2 regions of the Burkholderia sp. AW33-5 genome follow, and region 2 is predicted to be linked to the other one. Evidence: riboswitches for the same ligand, from Rfam matches in the RefSeq annotation. Region 2 holds a riboswitch; the other holds the start of a gene.
The links. A riboswitch is a leader RNA that binds a small molecule or an ion and turns the genes downstream of it on or off. The one in region 2 is predicted to bind thiamine pyrophosphate.
Positions count from the first base shown of each region.

Region 1 (7,493 bases), on a different contig from region 2:
CCTGCATTGGAATGATGTCGTGACGCCGTTCCGAGCCCTGCGGTCAATGATTGTCAAATTGTCGGGCAAAACATTGCTGCAACGCAACAATCGCCGCCCGATAATCGTCTGCGCCCGTGACCGCGCTGACCACCGCGACGCTGCCGACGCCCGTCGCCAGCACGTCCGGCAACGCGTCGAGCCCCACGCCGCCGATCGCGACGAGCGGCGCCCGCGCGCCCGCGAAGCGCGCATAGCGGGCAATCCGCGCGAGGCCTTGCGGCGGCGCCGCGACGGCCTTGGTCGCGGTCGCGTACACGGGGCCGAGCGCCAGATAGCTCGGGCGCTCGTGCAACGCGCGCAACATCTCGTAATAACCGTGACTCGACAGCCCGAGCCGCAGGCCGGCACGCGCGATCGCGGCCAGATCGGCCGTTTCCAGGTCCTCCTGACCCAGATGTACGCCGTACGCGCCTTCTTCTATCGTGATCTGCCAGTGATCGTTGATGAACACGCGCGCATCGGGATAACGGCGCCCCGCCGCGACCGCCCGTGCGACTTCCCGGCGCAACGCGTCCGGATCCGCGCCTTTCACGCGCAGTTGCACGGTTCGCACGCCGCACTCGAGCACGCGTTCGACCCATTCGGCGTCGGGGACGACCGGATAAAGGCCAAGTTGCGCGGGGCACGGCGGGAATGCGGGCTCGGGTGCCGAGGCCAGGCCGGCGACGCGCGGGAACCGCGCGGCATCGACCGGCCACGCATCGGCCCCGCGCGCTTCGTCGCCGTCGCGCCACGCGAGCGCGAGCACCAGCGCGTCGATCGGCGCGAAGCCGCAATCGAGGAACGCCGCGAGCGCCGCGATCCAGTCGTCGGCGAGCGGATGCGCGGCTTCCAGCGCGTGGCGCACGCCCGCGGCATGCAGCACCGCGCCGTGTTCGTCGAACTCGATCGCGACCGCGTCCGGCGACGCGGGGCGCGACGCAGCCGACGCGCGCGCCTGCGCGGCACGATCGCCGGCCGACACGATCAGCACGTCGCCGTCGGCCGGCACGTCGGGCGCCGCGACGCACAGCCGCCACGGCGTCGTGCCGGTCGGCCAGTCGCCCAGGCGGGCGCGAATCCGCTCGGCCGCTTCGGCCAGCTCGTCGGCCGGCGGCCAGAATGCATCGGCGAAGCGCACGCTCATGCGCCGCCCCCGTCCTGGTGCCAGAACGGCATCCCGACGACCGGCGTGCTCGCGTGCGCAGTCTCGCGCGCATCCATCGGCCCGGCGAGATAGGCCGCCCGGCCGGCCTCGACGCCTTGCGCGAACGCACGCGCCATGATTTCCGGATGCGTGGCCTGCGACACGGCCGTGTTCAGCAGCACGCCGTCGAAGCCCCACTCCATCACCTGGCATGCGTGCGACGGCACGCCGAGCCCGGCGTCGACGATCAGCGGCACGTCCGGCAGCCGCTCGCGCAGCACGCGCAGCCCGTACGGATTCACGACGCCCTTGCCGGTGCCGATCGGCGCGCCCCACGGCATCAGCGCCTCGCAACCGACGTCGAGCAGACGCCGGCCGATCACGAGATCCTCGGTGCAGTACGGCAGCACCTTGAAGCCGTCCTTGACCAGTTGCGCGGCCGCCTCGATCAGCCCGACCGGGTCGGGCTGCAGCGTGTAGTCGTCGCCGATCAGCTCGAGCTTGATCCAGTCGGTATCGAAGACCTCGCGCGCCATGTGCGCGGTCGTCACCGCTTCGGCGACGGTCTGGCAGCCCGCCGTGTTCGGCAACAGCGGCACCGCGTGACGCTTGAGCAGATCGAAGAAGCCGGCCTCGGCGGTGCCGCCGGTCATCTGGCGGCGCAGCGCGACCGTCACCATCCCGGGGCGCGACGCGGCAATCGAATCGGACAGCGACTGCAGCGACGGGTAGCGCGACGTGCCGAGCAGCACGCGGCTTGCGAAGGTTTCGCCGTACAGCGTCAGCGCGTCGGCGGAAGTGAGGGACGTCATGTCGTTTTCCTGGAAGAGCGGAGGGCGAACCGGCGGCGCTCAGCCGCCCGCGACGGGGTGCACGACGTCGAGCTTGTCGCCCGTCGCGAGCGCGCGCGCCGCATGCTGCGTGCGCGCGACGAAATTGCCGTTCAGCGCGACCGCGTACGGCGGACGCGCGCCGTACGCGGCGAGCGCGTCGGCCACCGTCGCGCCGTCGGGCAGCGTCAGCGTCTGTTGGTTGATCTGGATATCCATGAGGCTTGATCGAATTCGGTCGGCGGCGCGCGTCAGGCCGGCTGGCGCGCGTCGTCGCGGTGATGAAGGAGCGTCGGCCAGCGCGTGGCATCGCGCCATGCGGCGAACGCGTCGGCATCGGCGAATGCGCCGCCGAGCGCGGCTTGCGCGAACGCGACCGCCGCGTGCGCGACTTCCGGCGCGATCATGAAGCCGTGCCGGTACAGGCCGTTGACGGCCAGCGTCGTCGCGCCGTCCCAGATCACCGCCGGGCGGTGATCGGGCAACGTCGGGCGGCATTGCGCGTTCAGTTCGAGGATGCGCGCCTCGCCGAACGCCGGGTGCACGGAAAACGCCGCGCTCAGCAGTTCGAGCGCCGAGCGCACGCTGACGGGCGACATGTCCTCGCCCTCCACTTCGGTCGCGCCGATCACGTACAGGTCGTCCTGTTTCGGCGCGATGTACAACGGATAGCGCGGATGCAGCAGCCGCACGGGCCGCGTGAGCCCGATGCCCGGCGCGTGCACGCGCGCGACTTCGCCGCGGATGCCGCGCAGCGCGGGCAGCGCGGATTTCGCGCCGAGCCCGCGGCAATCGATCGTGAAATGCGCGTCGGGCCGGTTCGCGTCGTCGATCGTCGCGTGCCAGTGCAGCTCGACGCCGCGTTGCGCGAGGCCCGCCGCGAGTGCGCGCAGCGCCTGCCGGTTGTCGAGCTGTCCCTCGCGCGGCAGCATCAGGCCGCGCGCGAAGCGCCCCGCGAGCGCGGGCTCGGCCGCGTCGACCTGCGCGCCGGCCAGCGCGACGAAGCCACCGTCGAACAGCTCGGCCGGCGCGTTCGCGCGCACGCGCCGCTCGAACAGCGGCGCCTCGGCGCGATCCGCCTGATGCCAGACGACGAGCGTGCCGTGCTGCTGGAAGAACACAGGTTCGGGCAGTTCCGGGAGCCATTGCGGCCAGCGCGCGAGCGATGCCGCGCCGAGCTCGGTGATCAGCAGTTCGGCGCTCGCCGCCTCGGCGAGCGGCGCCAGCATCGCGGCCGCGACCCACGCGGCCGACTGCTCGCCGTCCGGGCCGCCGCGCTCGTACAGCGCGACGCGATGCCCGTCGCCCGCAAGCCGCCACGCGATCAGACGGCCGACGAGGCCGCCGCCGAGTACCGCGAAATCGGGCCGGGAAGCGTGGAGGTTCATCGCGCGCCCTCCTCGCGAACCGCGCGGGCGCGTGCGACGAACGTCGACGCGCGCGCACCGTCCCGTGCGGACGCACGCGACAGCGGATCGGGAACAGCGCAAAAGACTGAAGATTGAGCGGTCATCATTCCTTCCGTAACGCGCAACGCGCGTACCCAAAAGGACGAAACCGGCAGCAAAGGCCGGCCGGGCGGGACTCGGGCGCTGACCATGTGGGATGGCAGCCAGCGCGGCCCGGCGGGATCAGAAACTTCCCTCGCCGGTATTACCCGGATCGGGTGCGAAGGGTCTTTCTCAGCCTCGCCGCGTCGCCCGGAACTGTCCGTCGGCCGCGCTCGAAGCACCCCTGTTTCGTCGTCGGCCATTAGACCATAAAAGCGGAAAGCGCCGCAAACTGTCCCCCTTGCGGCAAATTCGCCGTCGCGTCGCGCCGCTCTGGCACAATGCCCGCAGGCCGGCCGCGCGAGCGGCCGGTTGCCGCGTCACCGCCGGCCTTAAGTGCCGTTTAAGACGCGCGGGTCACCATCCGGACGCCCGCCGTCAGTCGGCACTCCGTCCCGGCATACCGTATCGCGGCGCGCGTCCGGCTCCGCCCGGCACGCGCGCCGGCTACTCATCAGGAAGCACATGACCCAATCGATCGATCCCGTCCGCTCCGCCTCCGACGCGCCGCAGGACGAGCGCCCGGTATCCGCGTGGAGCCTCATCAAGCCCTACTGGGTGTCGTCCGAATGGAAAATCGCGTGGGGGCTGCTGGTCACGATCATCGCGATCAATCTCTGCGTGGTCTGGATCAACGTCAAGCTGAACAAGTGGAACGTGGGGTTCTACAACGCGCTGCAGTCGAAGAACGTTCAAGACTTCCCCGGTCTGCTGATGCAGTTCTCGGCATTCGCGTTCGCATTCATCATCCTCGCCGTCTACGGCCGCTATCTGCGCCAGATGCTCGGGTTCCGCTGGCGCCAGTGGCTCACCGACCGCTTCCTCGGCCAATGGCTCGGCGATCGCGCGTTCTATCGGATCGAGCGCGACCGCCTCGCCGACAACCCCGACCAGCGGATCACCGACGACCTCCAGTCGTTCGCGACGGCCACGCTCACGTTGTCGCTCGACCTGCTGTCGACGGTCGTCACGCTCGTGTCGTTCATCACGATCCTGTGGTCGCTCGCGGGCGCGCTGACGATCACGCTCGGCGCGACGCCTGTCGCCATTCCCGGGTACATGGTTTGGGCGGCCGCGCTGTATGCGGTGGTCGGCTCGCTGATCATCCAGAAGGTCGGCCACCCGCTCGTGTCGATCAACTACCAGCAACAGCGCGTCGAGGCGGACTTCCGCTTCGGCTTGATCCGCGTGCGCGAGAACGCCGAGCAGATCGCGTTCTACGACGGCGAGAAAACCGAGATCGGCACCGCGCAGACGCTGTTCACGCGCATTCGCGACAACTGGTGGCGCGTGATGAAGTACACGAAGCGCCTCACGTTCGTCACGGCCTTTTACAGTCAGATCGCGATCATCTTTCCGCTCGTCGTCGCGGCGCCGCGCTATTTCGCGGGCGCGTTCTCGTTCGGCGTGCTGATGCAGATTGCGTCCGCGTTCGGCACCGTCAGCGATTCGTTCTCGTGGTTCATCAACAGTTACTCGACCCTCGTCGAATGGCGCGCGACCGTCAACCGTCTGCGTGAATTCAAGCGCGTGATGGGCACGTCGCACCTGAAGGAAAGCCTGTCGCCCGCGACCGAGCACGGCGGCATCAACCTGCACTACGTCGATGCCGCGAAGCTGTCGACGTCGTCGCTGAAGCTCGCGCTGCCGAACGGCAACGCGCTCGCGAACATCGGCAACGTGACGATCGAGCCCGGCTCGCGCTGGCTCGTGGTCGGCAAGTCGGGTTCCGGCAAGAGCACGTTCATGCGCGCGCTCGCGGGCCTGTGGCCGTTCGGCGACGGGGCGATCGACGCGCCGGTCGGCGCGCGGATGATGTTCGTGCCGCAAACCAGCTACTTGCCGATCGGCACGCTGAAGGCCGCGCTCACCTATCCGGCCGCGCCCGACGCGTTCACCGACGACGCGTGCCGCGACGCGCTGCGCGCGTGCCGCCTGGAAGACTACGTCGGCCGCCTCGACGAAACCGGCCACTGGACGCGCGTGCTGTCGCCGGGCGAACAGCAGCGTCTGGCCGGCGCGCGCGTGCTGCTGCACAAGCCCGACTTCCTGTTCCTCGACGAAGCGACGAGCGCGCTCGACGCCGACAACGAAGCGCGGCTCTATCACCTGCTCGCCGAACGGCTGCCGAAAGCCGCGATTGTCAGCATCGCGCATCGCGAATCGCTGGCCGCGTTCCACGTCGGCACGATCAACGTCGAACGTGTGAACGACAGCGACAAGGTCGCCGCGTAACCGAAACAAAAAGGCCGGCGCATACCGCGCCGGCCTTGTTCTCTTCCTCGTCCCGCCCGCCTTCCCGCTACACCCGCCCGACGGGCACCGACACGATCGGCACATGCGACACGCCGTCGTGCGACAGCCGGCTTTCAAACAACGTCAGCGCGACGAAACGCAGCGCGACCGGCCGCCCGGTCGCACCGCCGTGCGCGGGCTGCCCGTCCGCGTCGCGCGGCAGCCGCGCGAGCGTGACGTGCGGCCTGAACGGCCGGCGGTCGGCCGGCACGCCCAGTTCGAGCAGCAGCGCGGACAAGTCGGCATTCAGCGCCGCACAGGCGGGATCGGGCGCGAGTTCCGCGACGATCAGTCTCGCGCGCGGCAGGCTCGGCCACCACGCAATCCGCTCGACCGGCTGCATCGGCAGCGCATGCGCGGCCGCGAGCGCCGGCAGGCGTGCGGCCAGCGCGTCGCAACGCGCGCGTTCGATCGCGCCGATGAACGCGAGCGTCACGTGCAGTTGCGCGGGCAGCGTGCGCCGCGCGCCTCGGGTGACCGGCAGCGCGTGCAGCGCGTCGCGCGATGCCGCATCGGGCATCAGCGCGACGAACGCACGGAGCCGGTCGCCGTTCATGACTCGCGCACCGCCACGCGCGCCTCGGCCACCGCATCGGCCGACACCGGACGCTGCGGCAGCGGGCCGTGCTCGCCCCACACGTCGGCCGGCAGCACGCGCGCGAGCTCGGGAATCGTGTTGCGCGTGAACACCGGATCGGCAATACCCTCCGCGCGCTGGCGGCGATAGTCGCGCCACGCGGCATGCGCATACTTGCCGAGCGCGAGGATCGCGACCAGGTTGATGATCGCCATCAGCCCCATGCTCGTATCGGCCATCGCCCATACGAGCGGCAGTTGCCCGACGCTGCCGAACATCACCATGCCGAGCACCGCGATGCGGAACAGCGGCAGCACGCCGCGCCGCTTCGTGATGAAGTCGACGTTGCCTTCCGCGTAGGCGTAATTGCCGATCACCGACGAGTACGCGAAGAAGAAGATCGCAACGGCCATGTAGATGCCGCCCCAGTCGCCGACGTGGCTCGCGATCGCGCGCTGCGTGAGCGCCGCGCCCTCCATGCCGGCGCCGAGTTCGTACTGGCCCGACAGCAGGATCACGAACGCGGTCGCGCTGCAGATCACGATCGTGTCGACGAACACGCCGAGCATCTGGATCAGCCCCTGCACGACCGGATGCCGCACGCTCGCGGTCGCCGCCGCGTTCGGCGCGCTGCCCATGCCGGCCTCGTTCGAGAACAATCCGCGCTTCACGCCCATCGCGACCGCCTGGCTGACCGCATAGCCGGTCAGGCCGCCCGCCGCCTGCTCGAGCCCGAACGCGCTCTTCACGATCAGCGCGATCACGCCCGGCACCAGCGCGACGTGCGTCGCGACCGCGTAGACGGCCAGCGCGAGGTAGCCGATCGCCATCACCGGCACGATCACCTGCGCGACCGACGCGATGCGGCGAATCCCGCCGAAGATGAGCGGCGCGGTGAGCAGCACGAGGCCGAGGCCGACCGTCTCGCGGCTCCAGCCGAACGACGTATGGAACGCATCGGCGATCGCGTTGGCCTGCACCGCGTTGAACACGAAGCCGAACGCGAGGATCAGCGACAGCGAGAACAGCACGCCGAAGCCGCGCGAGCGCAGGCCCGTCTGGATGTAGTACGC
Region 1 covers NZ_JBSAXA010000030.1:23,821-31,313, reverse strand. The annotation lists gene thiE (thiamine phosphate synthase) at 44-1,168, opposite strand; gene ACV22V_RS29365 (thiazole synthase) at 1,165-1,980, opposite strand; gene thiS (sulfur carrier protein ThiS) at 2,020-2,217, opposite strand; gene ACV22V_RS29355 (FAD-dependent oxidoreductase) at 2,250-3,386, opposite strand; TPP riboswitch at 3,621-3,744, opposite strand; gene ACV22V_RS29350 (ABC transporter ATP-binding protein/permease) at 4,014-5,783, shown strand; gene thpR (RNA 2',3'-cyclic phosphodiesterase) at 5,851-6,399, opposite strand; gene ACV22V_RS29340 (alanine/glycine:cation symporter family protein) at 6,396-7,493, opposite strand, start outside.
Region 1: it holds a riboswitch for thiamine pyrophosphate, as region 2 does, so the genes downstream of both, ACV22V_RS29355 (FAD-dependent oxidoreductase) here and thiC (phosphomethylpyrimidine synthase ThiC) in region 2, are expected to answer to the same signal.

Region 2 (7,493 bases):
CGGCGGTCGGCCTGCGCGTCGATCTGCAAGTGCGCGAATCCGCGTGACGCACCCGTGAAGCACGGCGGGCGCGGCCGCGCCCCGCCGCTCACGATCCGCCGAACCAGTTGTAGCCCTGATCGACCCAGTAGCCGCCCGGGTAGGTATCGGTCACGAAGATTTCCATGATGTGCTTCGGATTCTTGTAGCCGAGCTTGGTCGGCATCCGCAGCTTCATCGGAAAGCCGAATTCGGGCGGCAGGCGGCGGCCGTCGTAGTCGAATGCGAGCAGCGTTTGCGGATGCAGCGCGGTCGGCATGTCGATGCTTTCGTAGTAATCGTCCGCGCATTTGAAGCCGACGTATTTCGCGTGCGTATCGGCGCCGACGCGTGCCAGAAACGCGCCGAACGGCGTGCCGCCCCAGCGGCCGATCGCGCTCCACCCTTCCACGCAGATGTGCCGCGTGATCTGCTCCGCGTGCGGCAGCGCATACAGCTCGTCGAGCGTCCACACGCGCTTGCCCGTCACCCGGCCCGACAGCACGAGCCGGTACGTCGATGCGTCGACGTGCGGCACGTCGTCGATGCCGTAATACGCGTTGAACGGGAACGGCCGCGTGATGTCGGCCTCGGTATAGGTCGGCGCGAGCCGCTCGCCGCTGAACAGCCAGGCCTGCACGCGATCGTTCATGCGCGACACCTTCTCGAGGAACGCGTTGACCGATGCGTCGTCCTGCAGCGTGCAGCCGGTCAGCATCGTCAGGCCGCCGAGCGTCAGCACGCGCCGGTTGAAGAGGCGCCGCGACGGCATCTCGAGTTCGCGGCGCACGTCGAGCTCGAGCGACTTGCGGTCGAGTGTCCAGCTCGGCCGACCGCGGTTGTTTCCGGATTCCGACATGATGAGTTCCTTCGCCCGCGGCGTGCGGGTCAGCGGCCGCGCAGCATCGCGAGCAGCGAGCGCGGCACCAGCAGCGCCATCGCGACGTGTACGACGAAAAACGCGACGAGCAGCGACATTGCCCAGAAGTGCACGACGCGCGCGTTGTCGTAACCGCCGAACAGCTCGCGCAGCAGCGGAAACTGCACGGACTTCCAGATCGTGAGCCCCGACAGCACCAGCACGATCAGATCGACGATCGCGGTCAGGTACGCGGCACGCTGCACCGCGTTGTAGACGCTCAGGTCGTCGTGCGACAACCGGCCGCCCAGCGCCGCGCGCACGTCGCGCCATATCGACGCCGGCGTGACCGGAAGCATCTTGCGCGCGAGGCGGCCCGTCGCGATCGACATCGCGAGGTAGAACAGCCCGTTGCCGACCAGCAGCCACATCGCCGCGAAATGCCATTGGAGCGCACCGCCCAGCCAGCCGCCGAGCGTGATGCCGTGCGCGAACGTGAACGGCGGATAGATCGGCGACGCATCGTAGATGCGCCAGCCGGACAGTGCCATCAGGATCGCCGCGAGCGCGTTGAGCCAGTGGCTCACACGCACCCACAGCGGATGAATCTTGCGCGCGGGCGGCGTGGCAGCCGTGCGCCCGGCAGCGGGAACGGTTTGCATGGTGAAGACTCCCGGAACGTAGCGGCGGTGCGCGATGCGCGGGCGGCCTCGTGTACCGCACGCGCGGGCCGCGCCCCGCCCGCGTCGGTCAGTTCGACGGCGCCATCTTGTCGCCCGACGTCGACTTGCCCATCGCGTCGTGCGACATCGCGTCCTTCTTCATCGCGTGCTTCTTCATGGCGTCTTTCTTCATCGCGCCGTCCTTCGCCATCGCGTCGTGGCCCATCGCATCCTTCGACATCGACGCACCTTCCTTCGACATCGCGTCGTTCTGCGCATACGCACCCGTTGCGGCCATGGCGAAACCGGCGACACAGGCTGCGATCAGTACTTTTTTCATGACATCTCTCCGAAACATGGGTTTGAGGAGCCGAATAGACGGAGGACGTCGCGGGATATGACAGTCGTTTCGAGAATTTTTTTTCAGGGGCTGCCGAAACCGCTGCAATGCTGCACCGCGCCGTCATCGTCAGCCGGGCCGCAGGGCCGTGCGGCGGTGTCATGCATCGCGGCTTGCGCGGCGGGCGCGCCACCCGCATTGCTGCAACTGCACCGCGGCCACCGGTCTGCCACCGGTTGAAACCGCCGCGAAGCCAGTGTATCGTGTGCGCTGCTAACGCGGGGGTCCTGCAATGCGTTCGGTCAAACAACCGGCATTGCGGGTGAGAAATACCCTTTGAACCTGATCTGGATAATGCCAGCGCAGGGAAGCGTACGGATTTCGCCGCCATCCTTCTGACGAAATCCGCCGCCTCACCAAGCCTCGTCTCCTGCTTAGCTCGAGCCCCACATTCGTCAAGGGCTCCGGGCAAGCGCCGTGGCGCCTGTCCGGCGCTCACACAGGAGATTGCATGAACGCCAATCCGAAGTTTCTGTCCGCGGACGCCCACGTCGACGCCGCCGCCGTCGCCCCGCTGCCCAATTCGCGAAAGGTTTATGTAACCGGCTCGCAGCCCGACATCCGCGTGCCGATGCGTGAAATCACGCAGGCCGACACCCCGACCGGCTTCGGCGGCGAAAAGAACCCGCCGATCTACGTGTACGACACGTCGGGCCCCTACACCGATCCGGACGCGAAGATCGACATCCGCGCCGGCCTGCCGGCACTGCGCCAGCGCTGGATCGAAGCGCGCGGCGACACCGAGGTGCTCGACGGCCTGTCGAGCCGGTACGGCCTCGAGCGCGCGGCCGACCCGGCCACCGCCGACCTGCGTTTCCCGGGCCTGCACCGCAACCCGCGCCGCGCGCAAGCCGGCAAGAACGTCACGCAGATGCACTACGCGCGCCAGGGCATCATCACGCCGGAAATGGAATACATCGCGATCCGCGAGAACCAGCGCCGCGCCGAGTACATCGAGAGCCTCAAGTCGAGCGGCCCGAACGGCGCAAAGCTCGCCGCGATGATGGGCCGCCAGCACCCGGGCCAGGCGTTCGGCGCCGCGGCCTTCGGCGCGAACGCACTCGCCGAGATCACCCCCGAGTTCGTGCGCGAGGAAGTCGCGCGCGGCCGCGCGATCATCCCCGCGAACATCAACCACCCGGAATCCGAGCCGATGATCATCGGCCGCAACTTCCTCGTGAAGATCAACGCGAACATCGGCAACTCGGCCGTCACGTCGTCGATCGGCGAGGAAGTCGACAAGATGACGTGGGCGATCCGCTGGGGCGGCGACACGGTGATGGACCTGTCGACCGGCAAGCACATCCATGAAACGCGCGAGTGGATCATCCGCAACAGCCCGGTGCCGATCGGCACGGTGCCGATCTACCAGGCGCTCGAAAAGGTCAACGGCAAGGCCGAGGACCTGACCTGGGAAATCTTCCGCGACACGCTGATCGAACAGGCCGAGCAAGGCGTCGACTACTTCACGATCCACGCGGGCGTGCGCCTGCAGTACGTGCCGCTCACGGCGAACCGGATGACGGGCATCGTGTCGCGCGGCGGCTCGATCATGGCGAAGTGGTGCCTCGCGCATCACAAGGAGAGCTTCCTGTACGAGCACTTCGAAGAGATCTGCGAGATCATGAAGGCGTACGACGTGAGCTTCTCGCTCGGCGACGGCCTGCGTCCCGGCTCGATCTACGACGCGAACGACGAAGCGCAGCTCGGCGAACTGAAGACGCTCGGCGAGCTCACGCAAATCGCGTGGAAGCACGACGTGCAGGTGATGATCGAAGGCCCCGGCCACGTGCCGATGCAGCTGATCAAGGAGAACATGGATCTCCAGCTCGACTGGTGCAAGGAAGCGCCGTTCTACACGCTCGGGCCGCTGACCACCGACATCGCACCGGGCTACGACCACATCACGTCGGGCATCGGCGCCGCGATGATCGGCTGGTTCGGCACCGCGATGCTGTGCTACGTGACGCCGAAGGAGCACCTCGGGCTGCCGAACAAGGACGACGTGAAGGAAGGGATCATCACGTACAAGCTCGCCGCGCACGCGGCCGACCTGGCCAAGGGTCACCCCGGCGCGCAGGTGCGCGACAACGCGCTGTCGAAGGCGCGTTTCGAGTTCCGCTGGGAAGACCAGTTCAACATCGGCCTCGATCCGGACAAGGCGCGCGAATTCCACGACGAGACGCTGCCGAAGGATTCGGCGAAGGTCGCGCACTTCTGCTCGATGTGCGGCCCGCACTTCTGCTCGATGAAGATCACGCAGGACGTGCGCGAGTTCGCGGCACAGCAAGGCGTGTCGGAAACCGAGGCGCTGAAGAAGGGGATGGAGGTCAAGGCGGTCGAGTTCGTGAAGACCGGCGCCGAGATTTATCACCGCCAGTAAGTCGGCAAGCGAACGCGGCGGTCCGCGCGGACCGCTTCGCTTCGTGACGCACGGCAGGAAGCCCGCTTTCGAGCGGGCTTTTTTTGCCTTCGCGCGCATGCCGTGTGCCTGCCGGCGCAAGCGAAACAATTGATTACGAAACCGCTCGAGCCTTAACAAGTCCTTACAGCAGCGCCACGGGGCGACGCGTAGATTGGATTCATGCGCGGCCGTCCGGCGGCCGCGCGACCTCCGTTCACTACCACAAGGACAGCGATCATGAACCAATCGATTCGGCGTTTTGGGGTATGCGCGCTGCTCGTCGCGACGGTGGCCAGCCTTTCGGCCTGCGATTCGATGACGCGGCGCCAGCGCGATACCGCGATCGGTGCGGGTGTCGGCGGCGTCGCCGGCGCGGCGATCGGCGGCAACGCGCTGTCGACGCTGGGCGGCGCGGCAGCCGGCGGTATCATCGGCAACCAGGTCGGCAAATAAGCCGACCGGCTTACCCGGCTGCCGCGCGACGCGCGGCAAGTTCCGGCCTGACGGCGTTTCCGCACTGCGGAAGCGCCGTTTTTCATATGCGGCGCCGCAACACGCCGCAGCGGCCCGGAAATGATCCGTTACCGTTTAGCGCACCTTGTCATCGCCGCGCGGCCTAAGCTTAAGCATCTGCCGATTGCCGGCTCCGCCGGAGAGACATCATGAACAGGACCCTCGTCGCCGCGGCGCTCGCGTGCACGACGCTCGCCGGCTGTTACTACCCTTACGGCTACTATCCGTCCGGCTATTACACGGCGGCGCCCGTGCAGCCCGCGCCCGTCTATGTCGATCCGGGCCCGGCGTACTACTATCCGGCGCCCGCCTATGCCCCGGCCTGGGGCGGTTACTGGGGGCCCGCGGTGTCGCTCAATTTCGGCTTCGGCGGACGCGGCGGCTGGCACCATCACTGAACGATCGCGCCGGCCGGTTCGTGACGGAGGCGAGCGGATTTCCCGGTTCTTGCCGGTTCTTGCCATTTCATCCGATCGTGAAACGACGGCACGGGAACGCGGTGTAAGATTCCTCGCATCCCGTCCCCTCGCCCGCCACGCTCAATGTCGCCCAAGAACGCCTTTCTGCTGACCGTCCTCGCTGCCCTGTGGGGCGCGTCGTTCCTGTTCATCCGGATCGGCGTCGCCGACTTCGGTGTCGCGCCGCTGATGGCGCTGCGCGTGGGCATCGGCGCGCTGTTTCTCGCAGGATTCGCGCTGACGCGCTTCAGGCCCGCCGAGCTTGGCGCGCAGCTGCGCCGTCGCGCGTGGCCGTTGTTCGTCGTTGGCGCGCTGAACTCGGGCATCCCGTTCTGCCTGTTCGCGTTCGCCGAACTGACGCTGTCGGCCGGCGTGACGTCGGTGATCAACGCAACGACGCCGCTGTGGGGCGCGCTCGTCGCCTATCTGTGGCTGAAGGACAAGCTGTCGCTGCCGCGCGCACTCGGCCTCGTGATCGGCTTTGCCGGCGTCCTCACGCTCGTGTGGGATCAGATCGCGAACGCGCACGGCAGCACCGGCGCCAACGCGACCGCGCTCGCCGCCGCCGCCGCGCTCGGCGCGACGCTGCTGTACGGCATCGCGGCCAACTACACGAAGCGCACGCTCAGCGGCGTCGATCCGCTCGTCAACGCGACCGGCAGCATGATCGGCTCGACCGTGCTGCTGGCGCCGTTCGCGATCGCGACCTGGCCCGCCGCAGCCGTCAGCGCGCATGCGTGGGGCGCCGTGCTCGCGCTCGGCATCGCCTGCACGGGCATCGCGTATTTCATCTTCTTCCACCTGATCGCGCACATCGGCCCGGCCCGCGCGATTACCGTGACGTTCGTGATCCCGGTGTTCGGCCTGCTGTGGGGCGCGCTGTTCCTCAGCGAACACGTATCGCTCGTGATGATCGAAGGTTGCGCGATCGTGCTCGTCGGCACCGCGCTCGCCACCGGCGTGATCAAGCGGATTCCCGGGCTGCGCCCGCGCGGCGGCGAAGCGGCCTGAGCGGCAGACGGGGCCGGCACCCCGCCGGTGTGGGTTGCGTGCGACACGCCGGCCGCCAATCCGCGAGCGCCGCAGGTCGACCGATTCGAGTTTCGCCTGATGGCGATGCAACCGCCCGGCTTTGCCGCTGTGCCGCATTCTTCGCACGCGATGCATGCGGCACACGCGGCATATTTGGAGCCGTCGCCGCACACACGGCCCGGTGGCCCTTGCGTGTCACGCGCCGGACGGACGACCCCTTCCAGCCGTCGGTGTAGCGTTTGCGTCTGGAGTTACCCTGATACGCGCGCCGCGCCATTCCCGTTACACTCGGATCACTCATCCGCAGAAGGCGGTTACGATGCACCACGTTCTTTCGCGTCCACCTGCGCGTGCGACGGCTTCTGCGTGGCGCGCACGATACCGCCCCCCGATCGCCCCAGGGCACCGTTGACATGAAGCCCTCCCGCGACCTCTCGCTCGACTCCCTGCTCGAACGCCTCACGCCGACGCCCAGCGGCTGGATCGCCACGTATCGCGAGACGACGCTGCGCAGCGTGTTTCAACCGGTGCTGTCGATCACGCACAAGCGCGTGGTCGGCTACGAAGCGCTGCTGCGCGTCGTGGACGAGAACGGCGCGCTGGTTTCGCCGGTCGCGCTATTCGACAAGACGCGTGCCGCTGCCGACGCGTTGCTGCTCGACCGGCTCGCCCGCTGCCTGCATACGGCCAACTTCGTCGCGCAAGGCATCGGCGACGGCTGGCTGTTCCTGAACGTGACGCCGCGCGTGCTCGATTCCGGCCTCGTGCAGCGCGAATTCGTCGAGGCGCTGTGCCGTCATTTCGCGCTGCCGCCGAACCGCATCGTGCTGGAAGTCGTCGAGCAGCCGGCGCGCGATGAAGCCGCGCTCGCCCGCACGATCGACATGATCCAGCACCGGGACTTCCTGATCGCGATCGACGATTTCGGCACCGGGTTCTCCAATTTCGACCGCGTGTGGCGCGCACGGCCCGATATCGTCAAGCTCGATCGATCGCTCGTCGAACGCGCGAACGCGTCGGCCGACGATCGCCGCATCATGCATCACCTGGTATCGATGCTCCATCAGGCCGGCGCGATGGTGCTCGCCGAGGGTGTCGAAAGCGACGACGCGCTGCAGACGCTGATGGAGGCCGATATCGATTTCGT
Region 2 covers NZ_JBSAXA010000015.1:89,539-97,031, forward strand. The annotation lists gene ACV22V_RS22630 (helix-turn-helix domain-containing protein) at 1-47, shown strand, start outside; gene ACV22V_RS22635 (molybdopterin-dependent oxidoreductase) at 89-877, opposite strand; gene ACV22V_RS22640 (cytochrome b/b6 domain-containing protein) at 907-1,539, opposite strand; gene ACV22V_RS22645 (pentapeptide MXKDX repeat protein) at 1,628-1,879, opposite strand; TPP riboswitch at 2,150-2,266, shown strand; gene thiC (phosphomethylpyrimidine synthase ThiC) at 2,391-4,322, shown strand; gene ACV22V_RS22655 (glycine zipper 2TM domain-containing protein) at 4,581-4,796, shown strand; gene ACV22V_RS22660 (hypothetical protein) at 5,006-5,254, shown strand; gene ACV22V_RS22665 (DMT family transporter) at 5,399-6,325, shown strand; gene ACV22V_RS22670 (EAL domain-containing protein) at 6,760-7,493, shown strand, end outside.